Regions from separate parts of the Dermacoccus sp. PE3 genome, predicted to be linked through region 2. Evidence: riboswitches for the same ligand, from Rfam matches in the RefSeq annotation. Region 2 holds a riboswitch; the other holds the start of a gene.
What was found. A riboswitch is a leader RNA that binds a small molecule or an ion and turns the genes downstream of it on or off. The one in region 2 is predicted to bind cyclic di-AMP.
Positions count from the first base shown of each region.

Region 1: linked by a shared signal. The riboswitch ahead of AA983_RS10935 (transglycosylase family protein) and the one ahead of AA983_RS13445 (C40 family peptidase) in region 2 are both predicted to bind cyclic di-AMP.

Region 1 covers NZ_LDCM01000004.1:118,153-125,923, reverse strand. Annotated here, with positions in the region: gene AA983_RS10950 (trehalose-6-phosphate synthase) at 1-981, opposite strand, end outside; gene AA983_RS10945 (serine/threonine-protein kinase) at 1,147-3,129, shown strand; gene AA983_RS10940 (threonine/serine exporter ThrE family protein) at 3,216-4,769, shown strand; cyclic di-AMP (ydaO/yuaA leader) riboswitch at 4,975-5,146, shown strand; gene AA983_RS10935 (transglycosylase family protein) at 5,155-5,877, shown strand; tRNA gene AA983_RS10930 (tRNA-Thr) at 6,082-6,154, shown strand; gene AA983_RS14940 (winged helix-turn-helix domain-containing protein) at 6,500-6,766, shown strand; gene AA983_RS10925 (restriction endonuclease) at 6,895-7,428, shown strand.
Region 2 covers NZ_LDCM01000005.1:197,510-205,280, forward strand. Annotated here, with positions in the region: gene AA983_RS13430 (cysteine desulfurase) at 1-1,238, shown strand, start outside; gene sufU (Fe-S cluster assembly sulfur transfer protein SufU) at 1,240-1,722, shown strand; gene AA983_RS13440 (metal-sulfur cluster assembly factor) at 1,719-2,114, shown strand; gene AA983_RS13445 (C40 family peptidase) at 2,298-2,771, opposite strand; cyclic di-AMP (ydaO/yuaA leader) riboswitch at 2,776-2,963, opposite strand; gene AA983_RS13450 (neutral zinc metallopeptidase) at 3,077-4,045, opposite strand; gene AA983_RS13455 (ABC-F family ATP-binding cassette domain-containing protein) at 4,210-5,808, shown strand; gene AA983_RS13460 (ABC transporter ATP-binding protein) at 5,860-7,716, shown strand.

The DNA.
Region 1 (7,771 bases), on a different contig from region 2:
GACGGTGAGTTCGACCTGATCGCGCAGATCCATGTACGCCTTGACCCGCTCACGGCTAGGCGTCGCGACCTGGATGAGCTTGTGACGCTTCGGGTCGAGCTGACCGTCGGCGAGCAGCTCGCCGAAGGCCTTGAGGCGATGACGGATGCCCTTCGTGTAGTCGAGGCGGTCGACGCCGAGCAGGATCTTGTCCGGGTTGCCGAGCTGTTCGCGGATCTCGCGGGCGCGTGCCTGCACCTCGTCGCTCTCGAGCACCTCGCGCAGGCCCGCGGTGTCGATGGAGATCGGCACCGCCGTGGCGCGCACCGCACGGTCACCAAGGTCGACGACGCCACCGGTGACCTCGAGCTCGAGGTACTGACGCACGGCGCGCAGGAAGTTGCCCGCGTCCTCGGTGCGCTGGAACCCGAGGAAGTCGGCACCGAGCAGGCCCTCGAGGATCTCCTCGCGCCCCGGCAGCTGCGCGAACAGTTCGACGGCGGGGAAGGGGATGTGGTTGAACCACCCGATGCGCAGGTCGGGGCGCAGCTCACGCAGCATCTGCGGCACGAGCTGGAGCTGGTAGTCGTGCACCCACACGGTGGCGCCTTCGGCGGCCACGTCGGCGCACGCCTGGGCGAAACGCTTGTTCACCGTGCGGTAGGCCGAACGCCAGCTCCGCTTGAACGTCGGCGAGACGATGACGTCGTGGTAGACGGGCCACAGCGTGTCGTTGCTGTGCCCTTCGTAGTACTCGGCGACCTCCTGCTCCGACAGCGGCACGGGGTGGAGGTGCATGCCGGCGTCGTCGAAGGGCTCCGGAGCCTCGCCTGGGTCACCCGCCCAGCCGACCCAGGCGCCTTCACGCCCGCGCATCACGGCGTCCATGGCGGTGACGAGACCGCCCGGCGAACGGCGCCACTCCTCGTTTCCGTCCTCGCCGGTGACGCGGTCGACGGGTAGGCGGTTGGCGGCGACGACGAAGTCGTACGTGTGGCTCATCGGATTGCTGGCTCCCCGTGTTCGCTGGTGCTCGCCCGGCGACGAACTCCCGCTCGATCACCGGTGATTCGAGGTTATCGCGCCTCGGTGACGAACGGGTTGCCACCGCGTGACACGGGCACGCCGATACAGCGGAAGTTCAAGGAGGCGCCCTACGGTGGGGTCATGACGCCTCTCGACAACGCTGGTGACGCCCGACGCGGCGGGCACCGTCTGCCCCGTCCGCGCCGCGCCGAAGCCGACGAGTCGACCCAGCGCACCACGTGGGGAGCAGCAGCGGATGGCGACGCCACGCGGGCGGCGCCGCCGCGCGATCGTGACGACGAGGCCACCCGCGTCAGTTCACGCCGCCCGGAGGGGAACGACCGGATGGTGGGGCGCTTCGAGCTCGCGGAGAAGATCGGTGAGGGCGGCATGGGCGTCGTGTACCGAGCGATCGACACCGCCGACCCGCGTCGTCGTGAGGTCGCCGTCAAGGTTCTTCGCCCGCACATCGCCTACGACCCCGATGCGCGCACGCGTCTCGCGCGCGAGGTCGACACGCTCGAGCGCGTCCACCACCCCAACGTCGCTGCCGTCATCACCGCCGATCCGCACGGCGAGCGTCCCTACATCGCCACCGAGTACGTACCCGGTGACCCCCTCGACAAGGTGGTCGACGAGCGCGGTCCCCTGGGCGCGGAGGAGATGGCCGACCTCGGGCGCAGCCTCGCCGACGCCATTCGCGCCATCCACGCCGCAGGTGTCGTCCACCGCGACCTCAAGCCGAGCAACGTGCTCATGGTGGGTCGACGCCCCGTGCTCATCGACTTCGGCATCGCGCACATCGCCGACGACGCGCGCCTCACCTCGACCGGCCTCGTCATGGGTACCCCCGGCTACCTCTCGCCGGAGCTCGTCGAGGGCGCCCCGGTCTCCACGTCCACGGACTGGTGGGGGTGGGCGGCAACGCTCGCCTTCGCCGCCCAGGGGGAGCCGCCCTTCGGGCGCGGGCCGATGCCGGCCGTCCTCGACCGCGTGACGCGGGGGCAGGCCAACCTCACCGGCGTCGACGCGCGTCTCCGGCCGCTGCTCGCGGCCGCGCTCAGCCCCGTGCCGGGGGAGCGACCCTCGGCCGGCCAGGTCGTCGACCAGATGGAGCGCTACGCCCGCGGCGAACCGACGACCGTGGTTCCTGTGCGCGAGCCCGCAGCCCCGGCGCCCGCCGCCCCAGGCCCGGCCGCCACCTCCGTCATGCCGGTCGTCGACGCTACCCGTGTCGCTCCCGTGAGCGAGCGCCCCGTCGCATCGCGACCGCAGCAGTTGGCGTACGACGGCCCGACGCAGCGTTCGGGCGGGGCGCCCCAGGCGGCGCCTGCCTACGGCCAGTTCGGTCAGTCGCGTGGCGCGAACGGGCAGCCGCAACCGGCGCCGGCCGTGCCGCCGCAGCAGGGCCCGTACGGCGGCGCGCCGCAGAACGGTGCGCGCCCCTACCGCCCGGGTTCGGCGGTCAAGGCGCAGAGCCGCCCCGGCGAGCACGATCCGCGGATCAACCTGCCACACCGCTCGGGCACGCTGCAGGCGATGTTCTTGCTCTGGGTCGGCCTCACGGCGCTCGTGCCCGTCGTCGGACTCGTCCTGCTCATCGTGTGGAACGTCGCGGCGCGTTTCAGCGACTCGACGATCACGCAGACCGTCCTTCGCCGCTACGAGGCCGGGCGACGAAAGAGCGACGGCGCCGTCGCCGTGGCCAGTTCGCCCTGGCATCTGCTGCGCGCTCTCGTCTCGACGCTCGCGGCCCTCGTGCTCCCCGCACTCGTCTTCGCGTGCGTCGGTTCGCTCGTGGCCATCGGCTGGGCCATGGTGCGCGGTGACGGCGTCGCACGGGCGTGGTGGGCACTGCCCATCGTCGCGGGGGCCGTGGCGGGTCAGTGGACGATGTGGCGCGGCGCCGGGTCCGTCGGCTATCGCCGGGGTTCACGTTCGGTCGTGCGGGCGCTCGTCCCGGAGTCGGCTGGCAGGATCGTGGCGCCCGCGCTCGCCGGTCTCGGCCTGTTCATGCTCGTCGGCTCGTTCATGCAAGGCGGCGACATCTCCTGGGTTCCGCTCACCGGCGGCATCACCGATCCGCTCGCGGAGTACCTGCCGGCGTCCGGCCTCGGCAACTGATCCGTTGACGCTTCGGGCCCCGTTCCACAGCCCACCCACAGCGCGGGCCCACGGTCGGTCGAGGCCCACGAACTATTCTTCGAGGCATGGCGCAGTACGGACGGGATCAGTCGAGCACGGGGCCCAACCCCTCGAGGGACTCGTCCAGCACGCCGACCCCGGGGTTGCCGCCACGGATGCGCTTCCTGCGCAGCGAGCCGGTCACCGAGCCGCTGCCCATCGCCGACGCGCTCAAGCGCACGCCCTATCGCGACCCGAACGTCATGGGCGGGCCGGACGACGACACCGAGCAGCAGAAGGCGCTCGACATCGCCGCCCGTGTGGGCGAGTTGCTCCTCCGCTGTGGCGCGAGCACGCGTGACGTCGAGGCGAGCGTCGTCGCCGTCGCGGCATCCGCGGGCCTGCGCCGCCTCGAGGTCGACATCACGAACCAGTCCTTGTTGTTGCAGAGCCCGTCGACGAACGGCCGTCAGCCCCTCACGATGTTGCGTGTCGTGCGCTCCTCGACGCGCGACTTCTCTCGGCTCATGGCCGTGCACCAGTTCGTCGAGTCGCTCGTGTCCGGTGGCCTGGATCTCGACGAGGCGACGAAGGAACTGAAGCGCATCCAGAGGATGCCGCGCCTCTACCCGCGGTGGCTCGTCTCGGTTGCCTTCGGTGGTCTCGCGGCATCCGTCGCAACGATCCTCGGCGGCGGCTGGATGGCCGTCGCCGTCGCGTTCGTCTCCGCCGTGCTCGTCGACCGAGTGGGCCGACGCCTGAGCAACGCCGGTGTCCCCGCCTTCTACGGCGCCGCCGCCGGCGGTCTCATCTCGACGGCCCTCGCGTGGTTCGCCTACATGTCGCACCAGAGCCGCGTCGTGGGGGAGTTCGTCGCCCACAACCTGCCCGGCACGATGTCGACGGCCGACTTCGCCTATGCCATCTCGGGCGGCATCGTCGCGCTCCTGCCCGGTCGTCAGATGGCCTCCGCGGTCGAGGACGCCGTCACCGGCTACCCCGTCACGGCGTCGGGTCGTGTTCTCACTGTCATCCTCGACTGCGCGGGAATCACCGTCGGCGTCGGTGCCGGTCTGGCGCTGACGCTGAACCTCGACCGGGCGCTCGACCTCAGCCTCCAATCGCCCGGCTCCCTGCGCTTCGACATGCCGCCCACGGTCCTGCTCCTGCAGGTGGCGTGCGGTGCCATCGGTGCGGCGTGTGCCGCCGTCACGATGCGCTCCCGCGTGCGGATGCTCCTGCCGACAGCTGCGGCGGGAGCCCTCGGCGTCGTCGGGGTTGCGCTGCTGACGCGTTATGTCGGGATCGGGGCGACGACGGCCACGGCGGTCGCTGCCGTCAGCGTCGGGTTCTCCGCGCGGCTCGTGGCGCTGCGCCTCGGTGCGCCCGCCCTCGTCATCGTCATGCCGGCGGTCTCGCCGCTGCTGCCGGGCCTGCGGATCTTCCGGGGCATGTACGAGTCGGTCTCCGGGTCGGTCATCGGCGCCACCAAGGTGGCCCAGTCCGGCGTGGGTGTGACGACGATGCTCGGCGCCGTCGGAGTGGCCCTCGCGATCAGCACCGGACTGGTGCTCGGCGACGTGCTCTCGGCCCCGCTCGACAAGCCGCTGGTACGCCGTCGACGAGCCCGCCGGCGCTGACATCACGCGGATTTTGTGTGATCTGCATCACATTTCAGGCCCGAAAGGCCTGATCTGTCACGAAGTTACCGCGACCTGATTGTTACGTAGGTCTCTCGTCCCGTAACGTTCCCTTCGCTGTGCACGATGTATTTCTCGTGTCGTCACGGCGACATGAGAACTCAACACAACCACTTATTCAGTGGGCGGTGCACACGCCAAACCTCGTCTGGCACCGCCGTTTCACCCGCAGATCGCGGGCTGAAGACGAGGGTGGGGGACCCACTTCCGACGCTCGCCGCACGGTGAGCGTCTCGGGGTGAAGCCGGTCCTCGCCGGCCGGGCACCTGACTGCCCGAACCCGACAGCTCACCTCACAGGCGTACGTCAGGAAAGGACACTCTCCATGGGTTACACCCCCAAGCACGTCGCTGCTTCCGAAAGCACCACCGGCCGCAAGGTCGCCGGCGTGGCTCTCGCCGGTGCCGCCACCGTCGGTGCCGGTCTCACCCAGGCCTCCTCGGCCTCCGCCGCCTCGGTCTGGGACCGCGTCGCTCACTGTGAGTCGACGGGCAACTGGCACATCAACACAGGTAACGGCTTCTACGGCGGCCTCCAGTTCACGCAGCAGACGTGGCGTGGCTTCGGCGGCGGTCAGTACGCCTCGTCCGCTCACCTCGCCACCCGCGAGCAGCAGATCGCGATCGCTCAGAAGGTTCTGCGCGTGCAGGGCCCGGGCGCATGGCCGCACTGCTCGGTTCGCGCCGGTCTGACCCGCGCCAACGGTGGCGCTGCTGCCGCTGCCCCGGTTTCGCGCGCCGCCGCCCGTCCGGCCGTGAAGTACTCGGCCCCGGCCGCGTCGCAGGGCGGCAAGCTCGCCGTCGACGGTGTTCTCGGCCCGCGCACGGCCCGTGAGCTCCAGGCCTGGGTCGGCACGTTCCGCGACGGTGTCGTCGGCGTCCAGACGAAGAAGGCCCTGCAGCGCAAGGTCGGCGTGTACGCCGACGGCATCGTCGGCCCGCGCACCGTTGCTGCGCTCCAGACGAAGGTCGGCATCTCGCGCGACGGCGCCAGCTACCTCAACGCCCGCACGGTTCGCGCTCTGCAGGCTTACCTGAACAACCACTGATCGGTTGATCCAGGGCTGACGGGCCCCGCCGCTTTCGAGCGGCGGGGCCTGTCGGCGTTTCCTGATGCAGATCTGTCGATCTGGCCGCGATGTTTCGTCACCGGGACCACCGAATTGCACTGGAGAGCGCGCCTGGTCGTGGCCTGGCGGGCAGGCCCCGTGTAGGTTCGGTAGGATCGCGTGGTCGCCCGGCACGGGCGGCGTGCTGGAGTGGCGCAATTGGTAGCGCACCTGTCTTGTAAACAGGTGGTTGTGGGTTCGAGTCCCATCTCCAGCTCTGCCCGGAATGGCGCGGATTTTCGGCCCTCTCGGCGGCGAAGGTTCCGAGTGTGTCCCTTAGTGCTCCATCCCGTTTCGAGACTTCGACGGAGGTCGCGCGAGCATGACCAAACGGTGAGCGGCGCTCGCCTAGCCGACTCCATCCGGCGAGTGTGAGGAGTTTCTTCACTGACTCAAGCGCGCCTCCGGCGCGAGCTGGCGGGCCTTCGGCCCGCCGCCGTGCCGAGCCCGCTCGGCACAGACGAGGGCGGAGCCGCGTGAGGAGCCCTGTCCTTTCGTCCTTCACTAAGCGCCACGGTTGCTAGAATGCCGCCTCACAGCCACCTGTCGGACGGAGCCAACCGTGTCGGTCCCCACCTACGAGGACATGATGCGTCCCGTCCTGGAGATCCTCGCAGCGAATGGCGAGACCCAGTTCCGGACCATGCCCGACCAGGTTGCCGATGTCATGCACATGAGCGAGGCCGACCGCGCCCAAAAGATCGGCAGCGGCCAGCTGGTGGTGACCAATCGAGTCGGCTGGGCCATCACCTACATGGTGCAGGCCGGAGTCGTCTCGCGACCTCGACGCGGATACGCCGAGATCACCCCCGTGGTCGCCAACTCCTGAGCCAAACGGCCGGGCCAATCTCCAACGCCAACCTCGCGCAGTTCGACGAGTTCCAAGAGTTCCGACGTCGCAGTCGCAAGCCCAACCGCGCCCAGGGCGAGACCGACGCCGTCACCACGACCGACGAAGTGATAGCAGACGCGGATACCCCCAAGGAGATCATCGACGCCACCGTCGCCACGGTCCACGGCGCCCTCGTCTCCGAGATCCTCGAACGCGTCACGCAGCTCTCGCCGAAGGACTTCGAATCCCTCGTTCTGAAGGTCCTTGGCGCGATGCAATACGGCACAGCGGGTCACATCGAGTCCACCGGCGACAGCGCGGACGCTGGGATCGACGGCGTCATCAGCCAAGACCCGCTCGGCCTCGACCGCATCTACGCCCAAGCGAAGCGCTACGCAAGAGACCGCACCGTGGGCCGACCCGCCATGCAAGCTTTCGTCGGAGCACTCCAGGGCCAGCAGGCCGACCGAGGCGTCTTCATCGCCACGTGCGCCTTCACCCGTGAGGCCCTCGACTATGCCGACCGCGTGGGGGTGCGCATCATCCCCATCAACGGCATCGAACTCGCCGAACTCATGCTCAAACACCGGGTCGGCGTGCAGACGGACTACGTCGCCACCCTGCTCCGGCTGGACGAGGACTTCTACGACTCGCTCTGAGCGCACGTCACCTTCACGCCTCCGACCCTCCGCCCACCTCCGGACCGCATCAAGGGCGCTCCGCGTCACTGCGTGATGGACTCCGTCCACCTTGACCCGGCCACTCCGGCAGGCTCCTCTGCTCCGCTACAGGGTCGGCGGCTAAATCCGGCCAGCCCCTCCACTCACGCCTCCTATTTGGTCCCGAGAAGGGCCGATCCAGCCCGAGACGGCCCGCGCATCCACGCGAATACCGTTGGAAACACGGGGATTCCGAGTCCCAGCAGTACCCAGCCGAGGAGCCCCGCAGGGAAACAGGTGGTTGTGGGTTCGAGTCCCATCTCCAGCTCTGTGAATTCCGCTC
Region 2 (7,771 bases):
GCCGCGTCCGCGACGACAAGCCGCTGGTCTACCTCGACTCCGGTGCGACGTCGCAGAGCCCCGAGTCGGTCATCACCGCCGAGGGCGACTTCTACCGCACCGTGAACGCTGCGGTGCACCGAGGAGCCCACCAGCTCTCCGAGGAAGCCACCGACGCCTACGAAGGCGCGCGCGAGACCATCGCCCGTTTCATCGGTGGGCGAGCCGACGACATCGTGTTCACCAAGAACGCCACCGAGGCTCTCAACCTCGTCGCGTACGCCTTCAGCAACGCCGGCGCGCCCGGCGCGATGGACGGCGTCGATGAGGCGATCGCCTCGAAGTTCGCGCTGGGCCCCGGTGACGAGATCGTCGTCACGGCGATGGAGCACCACGCGAACCTCGTGCCGTGGCAGGAACTCGCACGTCGTACCGGCGCCACGTTCCGTTGGATCGAGATCACCGACGACGGTTTCGTCGACCTCGATTCGGCGCGTGAGGTCATCACCGAGCGGGCCAAGGTCGTCGCCTTCACCCACGTCTCCAACGTGCTGGGCACGATCAACCCCGTCAATGACCTCGCAACGATCGCTCGCGAGGCCGGGGCACTCGTCGTTCTCGACGCGTGCCAGTCGGTGCCGCACATGCCCGTCGACGTGGCACAGCTCGATGTCGACTTCCTCGCCTTCTCCGGCCACAAGATGCTCGGTCCCACCGGCATCGGTGTGCTGTGGGGCAAACACGAACTCCTCGAGGCGATGCCTCCGTTCCTCACCGGCGGATCGATGATCGAGATCGTGAAGCTCGAAGGCACGACGTTCGCGCCCCCGCCCCAGCGCTTCGAGGCGGGCACGCCGAACGCCGCCCAGGCCGTCGGTCTCGCCGCCGCGTGCGACTACCTCGAGGCGCTCGGCATGGACAACGTGCTGCGTCACGAGCAGGATCTGATCCAACTCACGCTCGACGGCCTCGCCGAGCGTCCCTGGGTCAGCGTGCTCGGCCCCCAGGACGCAGGTGCCCGGCTCGGTGCGGTCGCGTTCGTCGTCGACGGGGTGCACCCGCACGACGTCGGGCAGATTCTCGACGACGCCGGTGTTGCCATTCGTACCGGTCACCACTGCGCGTGGCCGTTGCACCGACGTCTTCGCGCCGTGGCGAGCAGCCGTGTCAGTTTCAACGTCTACTCCACGGCCGACGACGTCGAGGCGTTCCTCACGGCGCTCGACCGGGTGCCGAACATCTTCGGTCTGGAGGTCTGAGATGGATCTGTACCAGGAGCTCATTCTCGAGCACTCCAAGCGCCCGCAGCACGCGGGCCTGCGCGAGCCGTTCGGCGCCGAGAGCCACCACGTCAACACCTCCTGCGGTGACGAGATCACCCTGCGTGTCGACGTCGAAGGCGAGGGCGACGACGCCGTCATCAAGGACGTCAGCTACGACTCGATCGGTTGCTCGATCTCCGTGGCGTCGGCGTCAATGCTTGCCGAGAACCTCATCGGGCTCACGCTGCGTGAAGCCCAGGAGGTCTTCGGTGCCACCCGCACGATGCTCACGAGCAAGGGCCAGGCTGCCGGTGACGAGGAAGTCATCGGCGACGCCATCGCCCTCGCCGGAGTCTCGAAGTACCCCGCGCGCGTCAAGTGCGCCCTGCTGTCGTGGTCCGCACTGCAGGACTCGCTCGGCAAACTCGGTCTCGACCTGACCGGGGGCGCCGCATCCACCACGGAGGAGACCAAGGCATGACCGACAACGAGATCACGGCCGACGTGACCGCCAACGAGGCCGAGGCGCCCGAGCGCGCCCAGGCGCAGGGAGTCAGCGACTCCGGCGTCGAGGTCGAGGAGGTCAAGGAGGCCCTGCGTGACGTCGTCGACCCCGAGCTCGGCATCAACGTCGTCGACCTGGGCCTCGTCTACGGCATCACCGTCGACGAGAGCAAGCACGCCGTCATCGACATGACGCTGACGTCTGCGGCCTGCCCGCTCACGGACGTCATCGAGGAGCAGGTCGCCACGTCCCTGCTCGATGTCGTCACGGGCCACACCCTCAACTGGGTGTGGATGCCGCCGTGGGGCCCGGACAAGATCACCGACGACGGTCGCGAGCAGCTTCGCGCGCTCGGCTTCAACGTCTGACGCGTACGTCATCCGGCGCAGCTCGGCCGGCCGCGCCCGACGCACCAAGAGGGCCCTCGCCTTACGGCGAGGGCCCTCTTGCGTTGCCACGATGCGGCGATTGGGGATAGGGGAGGAGCGCGAAACGGCCCTCGTCCGTAGGGACGAGGGCCGTTTCGCGAACTTCGCGAGATCCGCGCGGGATCAGACGCGACCGAAGCGGTAGCTGGCACCGGCGCGCGAGAGCGACACGCGCGTACCCGGACGCATAGCGTGCCACACCATGCCGTTACCGGCGTAGATACCCGTGTGGTAGGCGTAACCACCAGAGGTGAGGAACGCCAGGTCGCCCGGACGGGCGTACGCGCGGGAAACGCGGTAGGAGGAGCGGTACTGCTGGTTGGCCGTACGCGGCAGGTAGCGGCCGACCTGGCGGTAGGACCAGCTCGTCAGACCCGAGCAGTCGAAGCGCCACGGGCCGGAAGCGCCGTACACGTAGGGCGCACCACGACGGCTCGAAGCCTTGGCCACGGCGCGGCGCGCGGACGCGGCCGTGACGGCGCTGGCGTTCGAGGCGCTGGCAACCGAGACGGCGCCGAGAGCGGAGGAGGCCAGAGCCGTGCCGACGGCAACCTTGGAGGTGTTGGCCATGAAGGAGCGGCGGGACATGTTCTTCATGTCGATTCATTTCCAGGAGCGCTTACGAGGCATGACCTGTCGGGTTCGAGATCCTAGATTCTCGGCCCACCGAAGTGAGCTTTACCCCAAGAACCACCGAAGTGGCCCGGATGCTGGGTGCACCGTTCCCGTCGCTCCGCATCATGCGAAGTGATACCTGGCCTTCGTGACGGGACTCAGCGACGAAGCAGGGCCGCACCGTTTCGGTGCGACCCTGCAAGGTTACAGACTGATCACGAGCGATACAAATCGAGCGTGCACCAAGTTGTCAGGTAACCCACATGTTCGTGAATCCGCCGCGATTCTCAGCCCAGATCCTGGGCGTTGAAGGTGTCACAGGAGTTCAACTGGCCGCTCTGGAAACCGGTCAGGAACCACTTCTGGCGCTGCTCGGACGAGCCATGCGTCCACGACTCCGGAGTCACCCGACCCTGGGCCTTCTGCTGGATGCGGTCGTCGCCCACAGCCGAGGCGGCCGACAGCGCCGACTTGATGTCGGCCTCGGTGACCGGCTGGAGCAGCGTGGTGCCGTTCTTGTCCTTGGCCTCCGTGGCGTGGTTGACCCAGATGCCCGCGTAGCAGTCGGCCTGCAGCTCGGTGCGCACCGATCCCGACTCCGGCCCCTGCGGGTCCTGCTGGGCGCGACCGAGCGCCCCGAGGAGGTCCTGGATGTGGTGGCCGTACTCGTGTGCGACGACGTACATCTGGGCGAGGTTGCCGCCGTCGGCGCCGTAGGTGCTCGTCAGCTCCTGGAAGAAGCTCGTGTCGATGTAGACCTTCCGGTCGTTCGGGCAGTAGAACGGCCCCATCTGCGAGCTCGCGGTGCCGCAACCGGAGGACGTCTGGCCGCTGTAGAGCTTGGTGGGCGCGTACTCGTACTCGGTGCGACCGCCGGTGAAGTCCGGGAGCGCCTGGTCCCAGTAGGCCTGAACGGCATTGACCGTTCCGATCACGCGGCAGGTGTCGTCCTCGTTGGCGTCAGCACCCGTCTTGCAGGCCTGGATCTGCTGGGAGACCCGGTCGTTCGAGCCGGAGACGTCCTGCGTGTCCTGGCTGTACTGGTTGAGGCCGCTCGCGCCGCCGGGGTAGCTGCTCCCGCCACCGCTGCCGGTGATGTCGATGCCGAAGAACGCGAAGATGAGCATGAGGATGAGACCGCCGATACCGCCGACGGCCGTACCTCCGCCCATCCCGCCGCGGCCACCGCCGAAGCCTCCGGAACCACCGGATTCGACCTGCGACGTGTCCAGCTGCGCGTTGTCGTTGAACGTCAAGAGAACCTCCGTTGTGAAGGCGGACGGCGTCGTCCACCCCGATTCATCTCTCGTAGACTACTGGGGCTTCACGCGTCTCGCCGTATGTAACGCGAGCCGAGCGCTCCCGTCCGGCGTGTCGGAGCCGTACACCCCTTCACCGTTCTTTCGAGGAGCCCTGCCCTGTGATCACCGCCGAAGGCATCGAACTGCGCGCCGGCTCGCGCATCCTGCTCGAGAGCGCCACGTTCCGGGTGGCCGCCGGTGACCGTGTCGGACTCGTCGGGCGCAACGGTGCCGGTAAGACCACCCTGACGAAGGTGCTCGCCGGTGAGGGTCTGCCCGCTGCCGGCAAGGTGGTCAGCTCCGGGGCAGTGGGATACCTGCCGCAGGATCCCCGCACCGGTGACCTCGATGTCCTCGCGCGCGACCGTATCCTGTCGGCGCGCGGCCTCGACGCCATCGTCGCCGATCTGCGCAAGGCCGAGGCGTCGATGGCCAGCGACGATGACAACGTGCGCGAGCGCGCGATGCGTCGCTACAGCCGTCTCGATGCCGAGTTCGACGCCCAGGGCGGGTACGCCGCCGAGTCCGAGGCGTCGTCGATCGCCTCCAGTCTCGGGCTCGAGCAGCGCATCCTCGAGCAACCGCTGCGCACCCTGTCCGGTGGTCAGCGCCGACGCATCGAGTTGGCACGCATCCTCTTCTCGGGTGCTCAGACCCTGCTTCTCGACGAGCCGACCAACCACCTCGACGCCGACTCGATCATCTGGTTGCGCGACTACCTCAAGACCTACCGCGGCGGGCTCATCGTCATCAGCCACGACGTGGAACTGCTCGACGCCGTCGTGACGAAGGTCTTCCACCTCGACGCCAACCGCAGCGAGATCGACCAGTACAACGTCGGTTGGAAGGCCTATCTGCAGGCGCGCGAACTCGACGAGAAGCGCCGCAAGCGCGAGCGGTTGAACGCCGAGAAGAAGGCCGGGGTGCTGCTCGCCCAGGCCGACAAGATGCGTGCCAAGGCGACGAAGGCCGTCGCGGCCCAGAACATGGCCCGCCGCGCCGAGAAGATGCTCGCCGGCATCGAGGGCGAGCGCGTACAGGACAAGGTCGCCAAGCTGCGCTTCCCGAAGCCTGCGCCCTGTGGCAAGACACCGCTCATGGCCGAGGGGCTCTCGCGCTCGTACGGCTCGCTCGAGATCTTCACCGACGTCGATCTCGCCATCGATCGTGGCTCGAAGGTCGTCGTCCTCGGCCTCAACGGCGCGGGCAAGACGACGCTGCTGCGGATGCTCGCGGGCGTCGACGCCCCGGACACCGGGCGCATCCTGCCGGGCCACGGCCTCAAGATCGGCTACTACGCTCAGGAGCACGAGAACCTCGACGTCGACCGCAGCGTGCTGGACAACATGAAGTCCGCGGCGCCCGAGCTGGGCGAGACCGAGGTGCGCAAGGTGCTCGGTTCGTTCCTGTTCTCCGGTGACGACGTCGACAAGCCGGCCGGGGTGCTCTCCGGCGGGGAGAAGACCCGCCTTTCCCTGGCACTGCTCGTCGTCTCGAGCGCCAACGTGCTGCTGCTCGACGAACCGACGAACAACCTCGACCCGGCCAGCCGTGAGGAGATCCTCGGCGCACTCAACAACTACGAGGGTGCCGTCGTGCTCGTCAGCCACGACGACGGCGCCGTGGAGGCCCTCAACCCCGAACGCATCCTGCTCCTGCCGGACGGTGTCGAGGACCTGTGGGGTCCGGACTACGCCGACCTCGTCTCCCTCGCCTGATCGACGTGAGACCGTTCGCATGCTGAGGTCAGGAGCCGCGCCGTGTCGATGATGGGCCCGGGCTGGCAGATGATGCGCTCGATGTCGAAGGACGCCACGGTCAAGGACCAGCGCCTGGCTCCGGGCACGGTGCGTCGCGTCGGCGGATACGCCACGCGATACACCTCGACCATCGCGGTCTTCCTCGTTCTCGTCGTCGTCGACGCGGTGATGATCGTCGCGACGCCACTGCTGCTCAAGCACATCGTCGACGACGGTGTCGTGCCGCGCGATCGGCAGGTCGTCGTCACCCTCTCGCTCGCCGTGGCGGCCGTCGCAGTCCTCGGCGCGGGAGTGACCGTCGTGCAGCGATGGTTGTCCGCGCGCCTGGGCGAAGGACTCATCTTCGACCTGCGCGCCGACGTCTTCCGGCACGTGCTCGCCCAGCCCATCGCCTTCTTCACGCGCGCCCAGACGGGTGCGCTCGTCACGCGCATCAACAGTGACGTCGTGGGCGCTCAGCAGGCGTTCACGACGACGCTGTCGACGGTCGTGAGCAACGTCGTCAGCCTCGCCGTGCTCCTCGTCGCCATGACGTCCCTGTCGTGGCAGCTCACGGTGGCGGCGCTCGTGCTCGTGCCGCTGTTCCTCCTCCCGACGCGCCTGTTGGGCCGTCGTCTCGCCGGTCTGACCCGCGAACAGATGACTCTCAACGCCGAACTGGGCGCACGGATGACGGAGCGCTTCAACGTCGCCGGCGCCCTGCTCGTCAAGCTCTTCGGCCGGCGCAGCGACGAATCGGCGCAGTACGACGCCCGCGCCGCCCGCGTGCGCGACATCGGCGTGTCCATCGCGACGCAGCGCAGCATGTTCCTCGTCGCCCTCACGCTCATGGCGTCGCTCGCCACCGCACTCGTCTACGGCGTCGGCGGTCTGCTCGCTGTGGACGGCACCATGACGGTCGGCACGCTGCTCGCCATGGCCGCCCTGCTCGGACGGCTGTACGGCCCGCTCACCGCTCTGTCGAACGTGCGCGTCGACGTCATGGCGGCCATGGTCTCCTTCGAGCGGATCTTCGAGGTGCTCGACCTGCCTCCGCTCGTCCGTGAGGCGGATGACGCGGTCGCCCTCGGGCCGGGCCCGCTCGGCGTCCGCTTCGACGGTGTCTCGTTCGGTTACCCCAGCGCCGATGACGTGTCGCTCGCATCGCTCGAGACGACCTCGAGCGGTGATCGCGACGCCGGTGAGCTCGTGCTGCGCGACATCGACCTCGACGTCGCACCGGGCAGCGTCGTGGCGCTCGTGGGTCGCAGCGGTGCCGGAAAGACGACGCTCACCTCGCTCGTACCCCGGCTGTACGACCCGACGAAGGGGCGCGTCCTGGTCGGGGACCTCGACCTCACCGGGGTGAGCCTCGAGTCGGTCGCCCAGCGCATCGGCGTCGTGACTCAGGAAGCGCACATGTTCCACGACACCGTGCGGGCCAACCTCCTGTACGCACGCCCCGACGCCACCGACCGCGATCTCGAGCAAGCCCTTCGCGCGGCGCACGTCTGGGCCCTCGTCGAACGTCTGCCGCACGGTCTCGACACCGTCGTCGGCGATCGCGGACACCGGCTGTCCGGGGGAGAGAAGCAGCGGTTCGCCATCGCCCGGCTGCTGCTCAAGGCCCCCGACGTGGTCGTGCTCGACGAGGCGACGGCCCACCTCGACAGCGAGTCCGAGCGCGCGGTGCAGGCGGCGCTGGCGAACGCGCTCGTGGGGCGCACGGCGCTCGTCATCGCCCACCGCCTCTCCACCATTCGCCGCGCCGACAGCATCGTCGTGCTCGACGGCGGGCGCATCGTGCAGCAGGGAACGCACGCCGAACTGCTCGCCGCGGGCGGCCTGTACGCCGACCTGCACGCCACGCAGTTCAGCGACGACTGAACGCCGGTCGCCGACGCCCGGGCATCTTGCCGCGTACGCCTTCACCCGGTGGTGA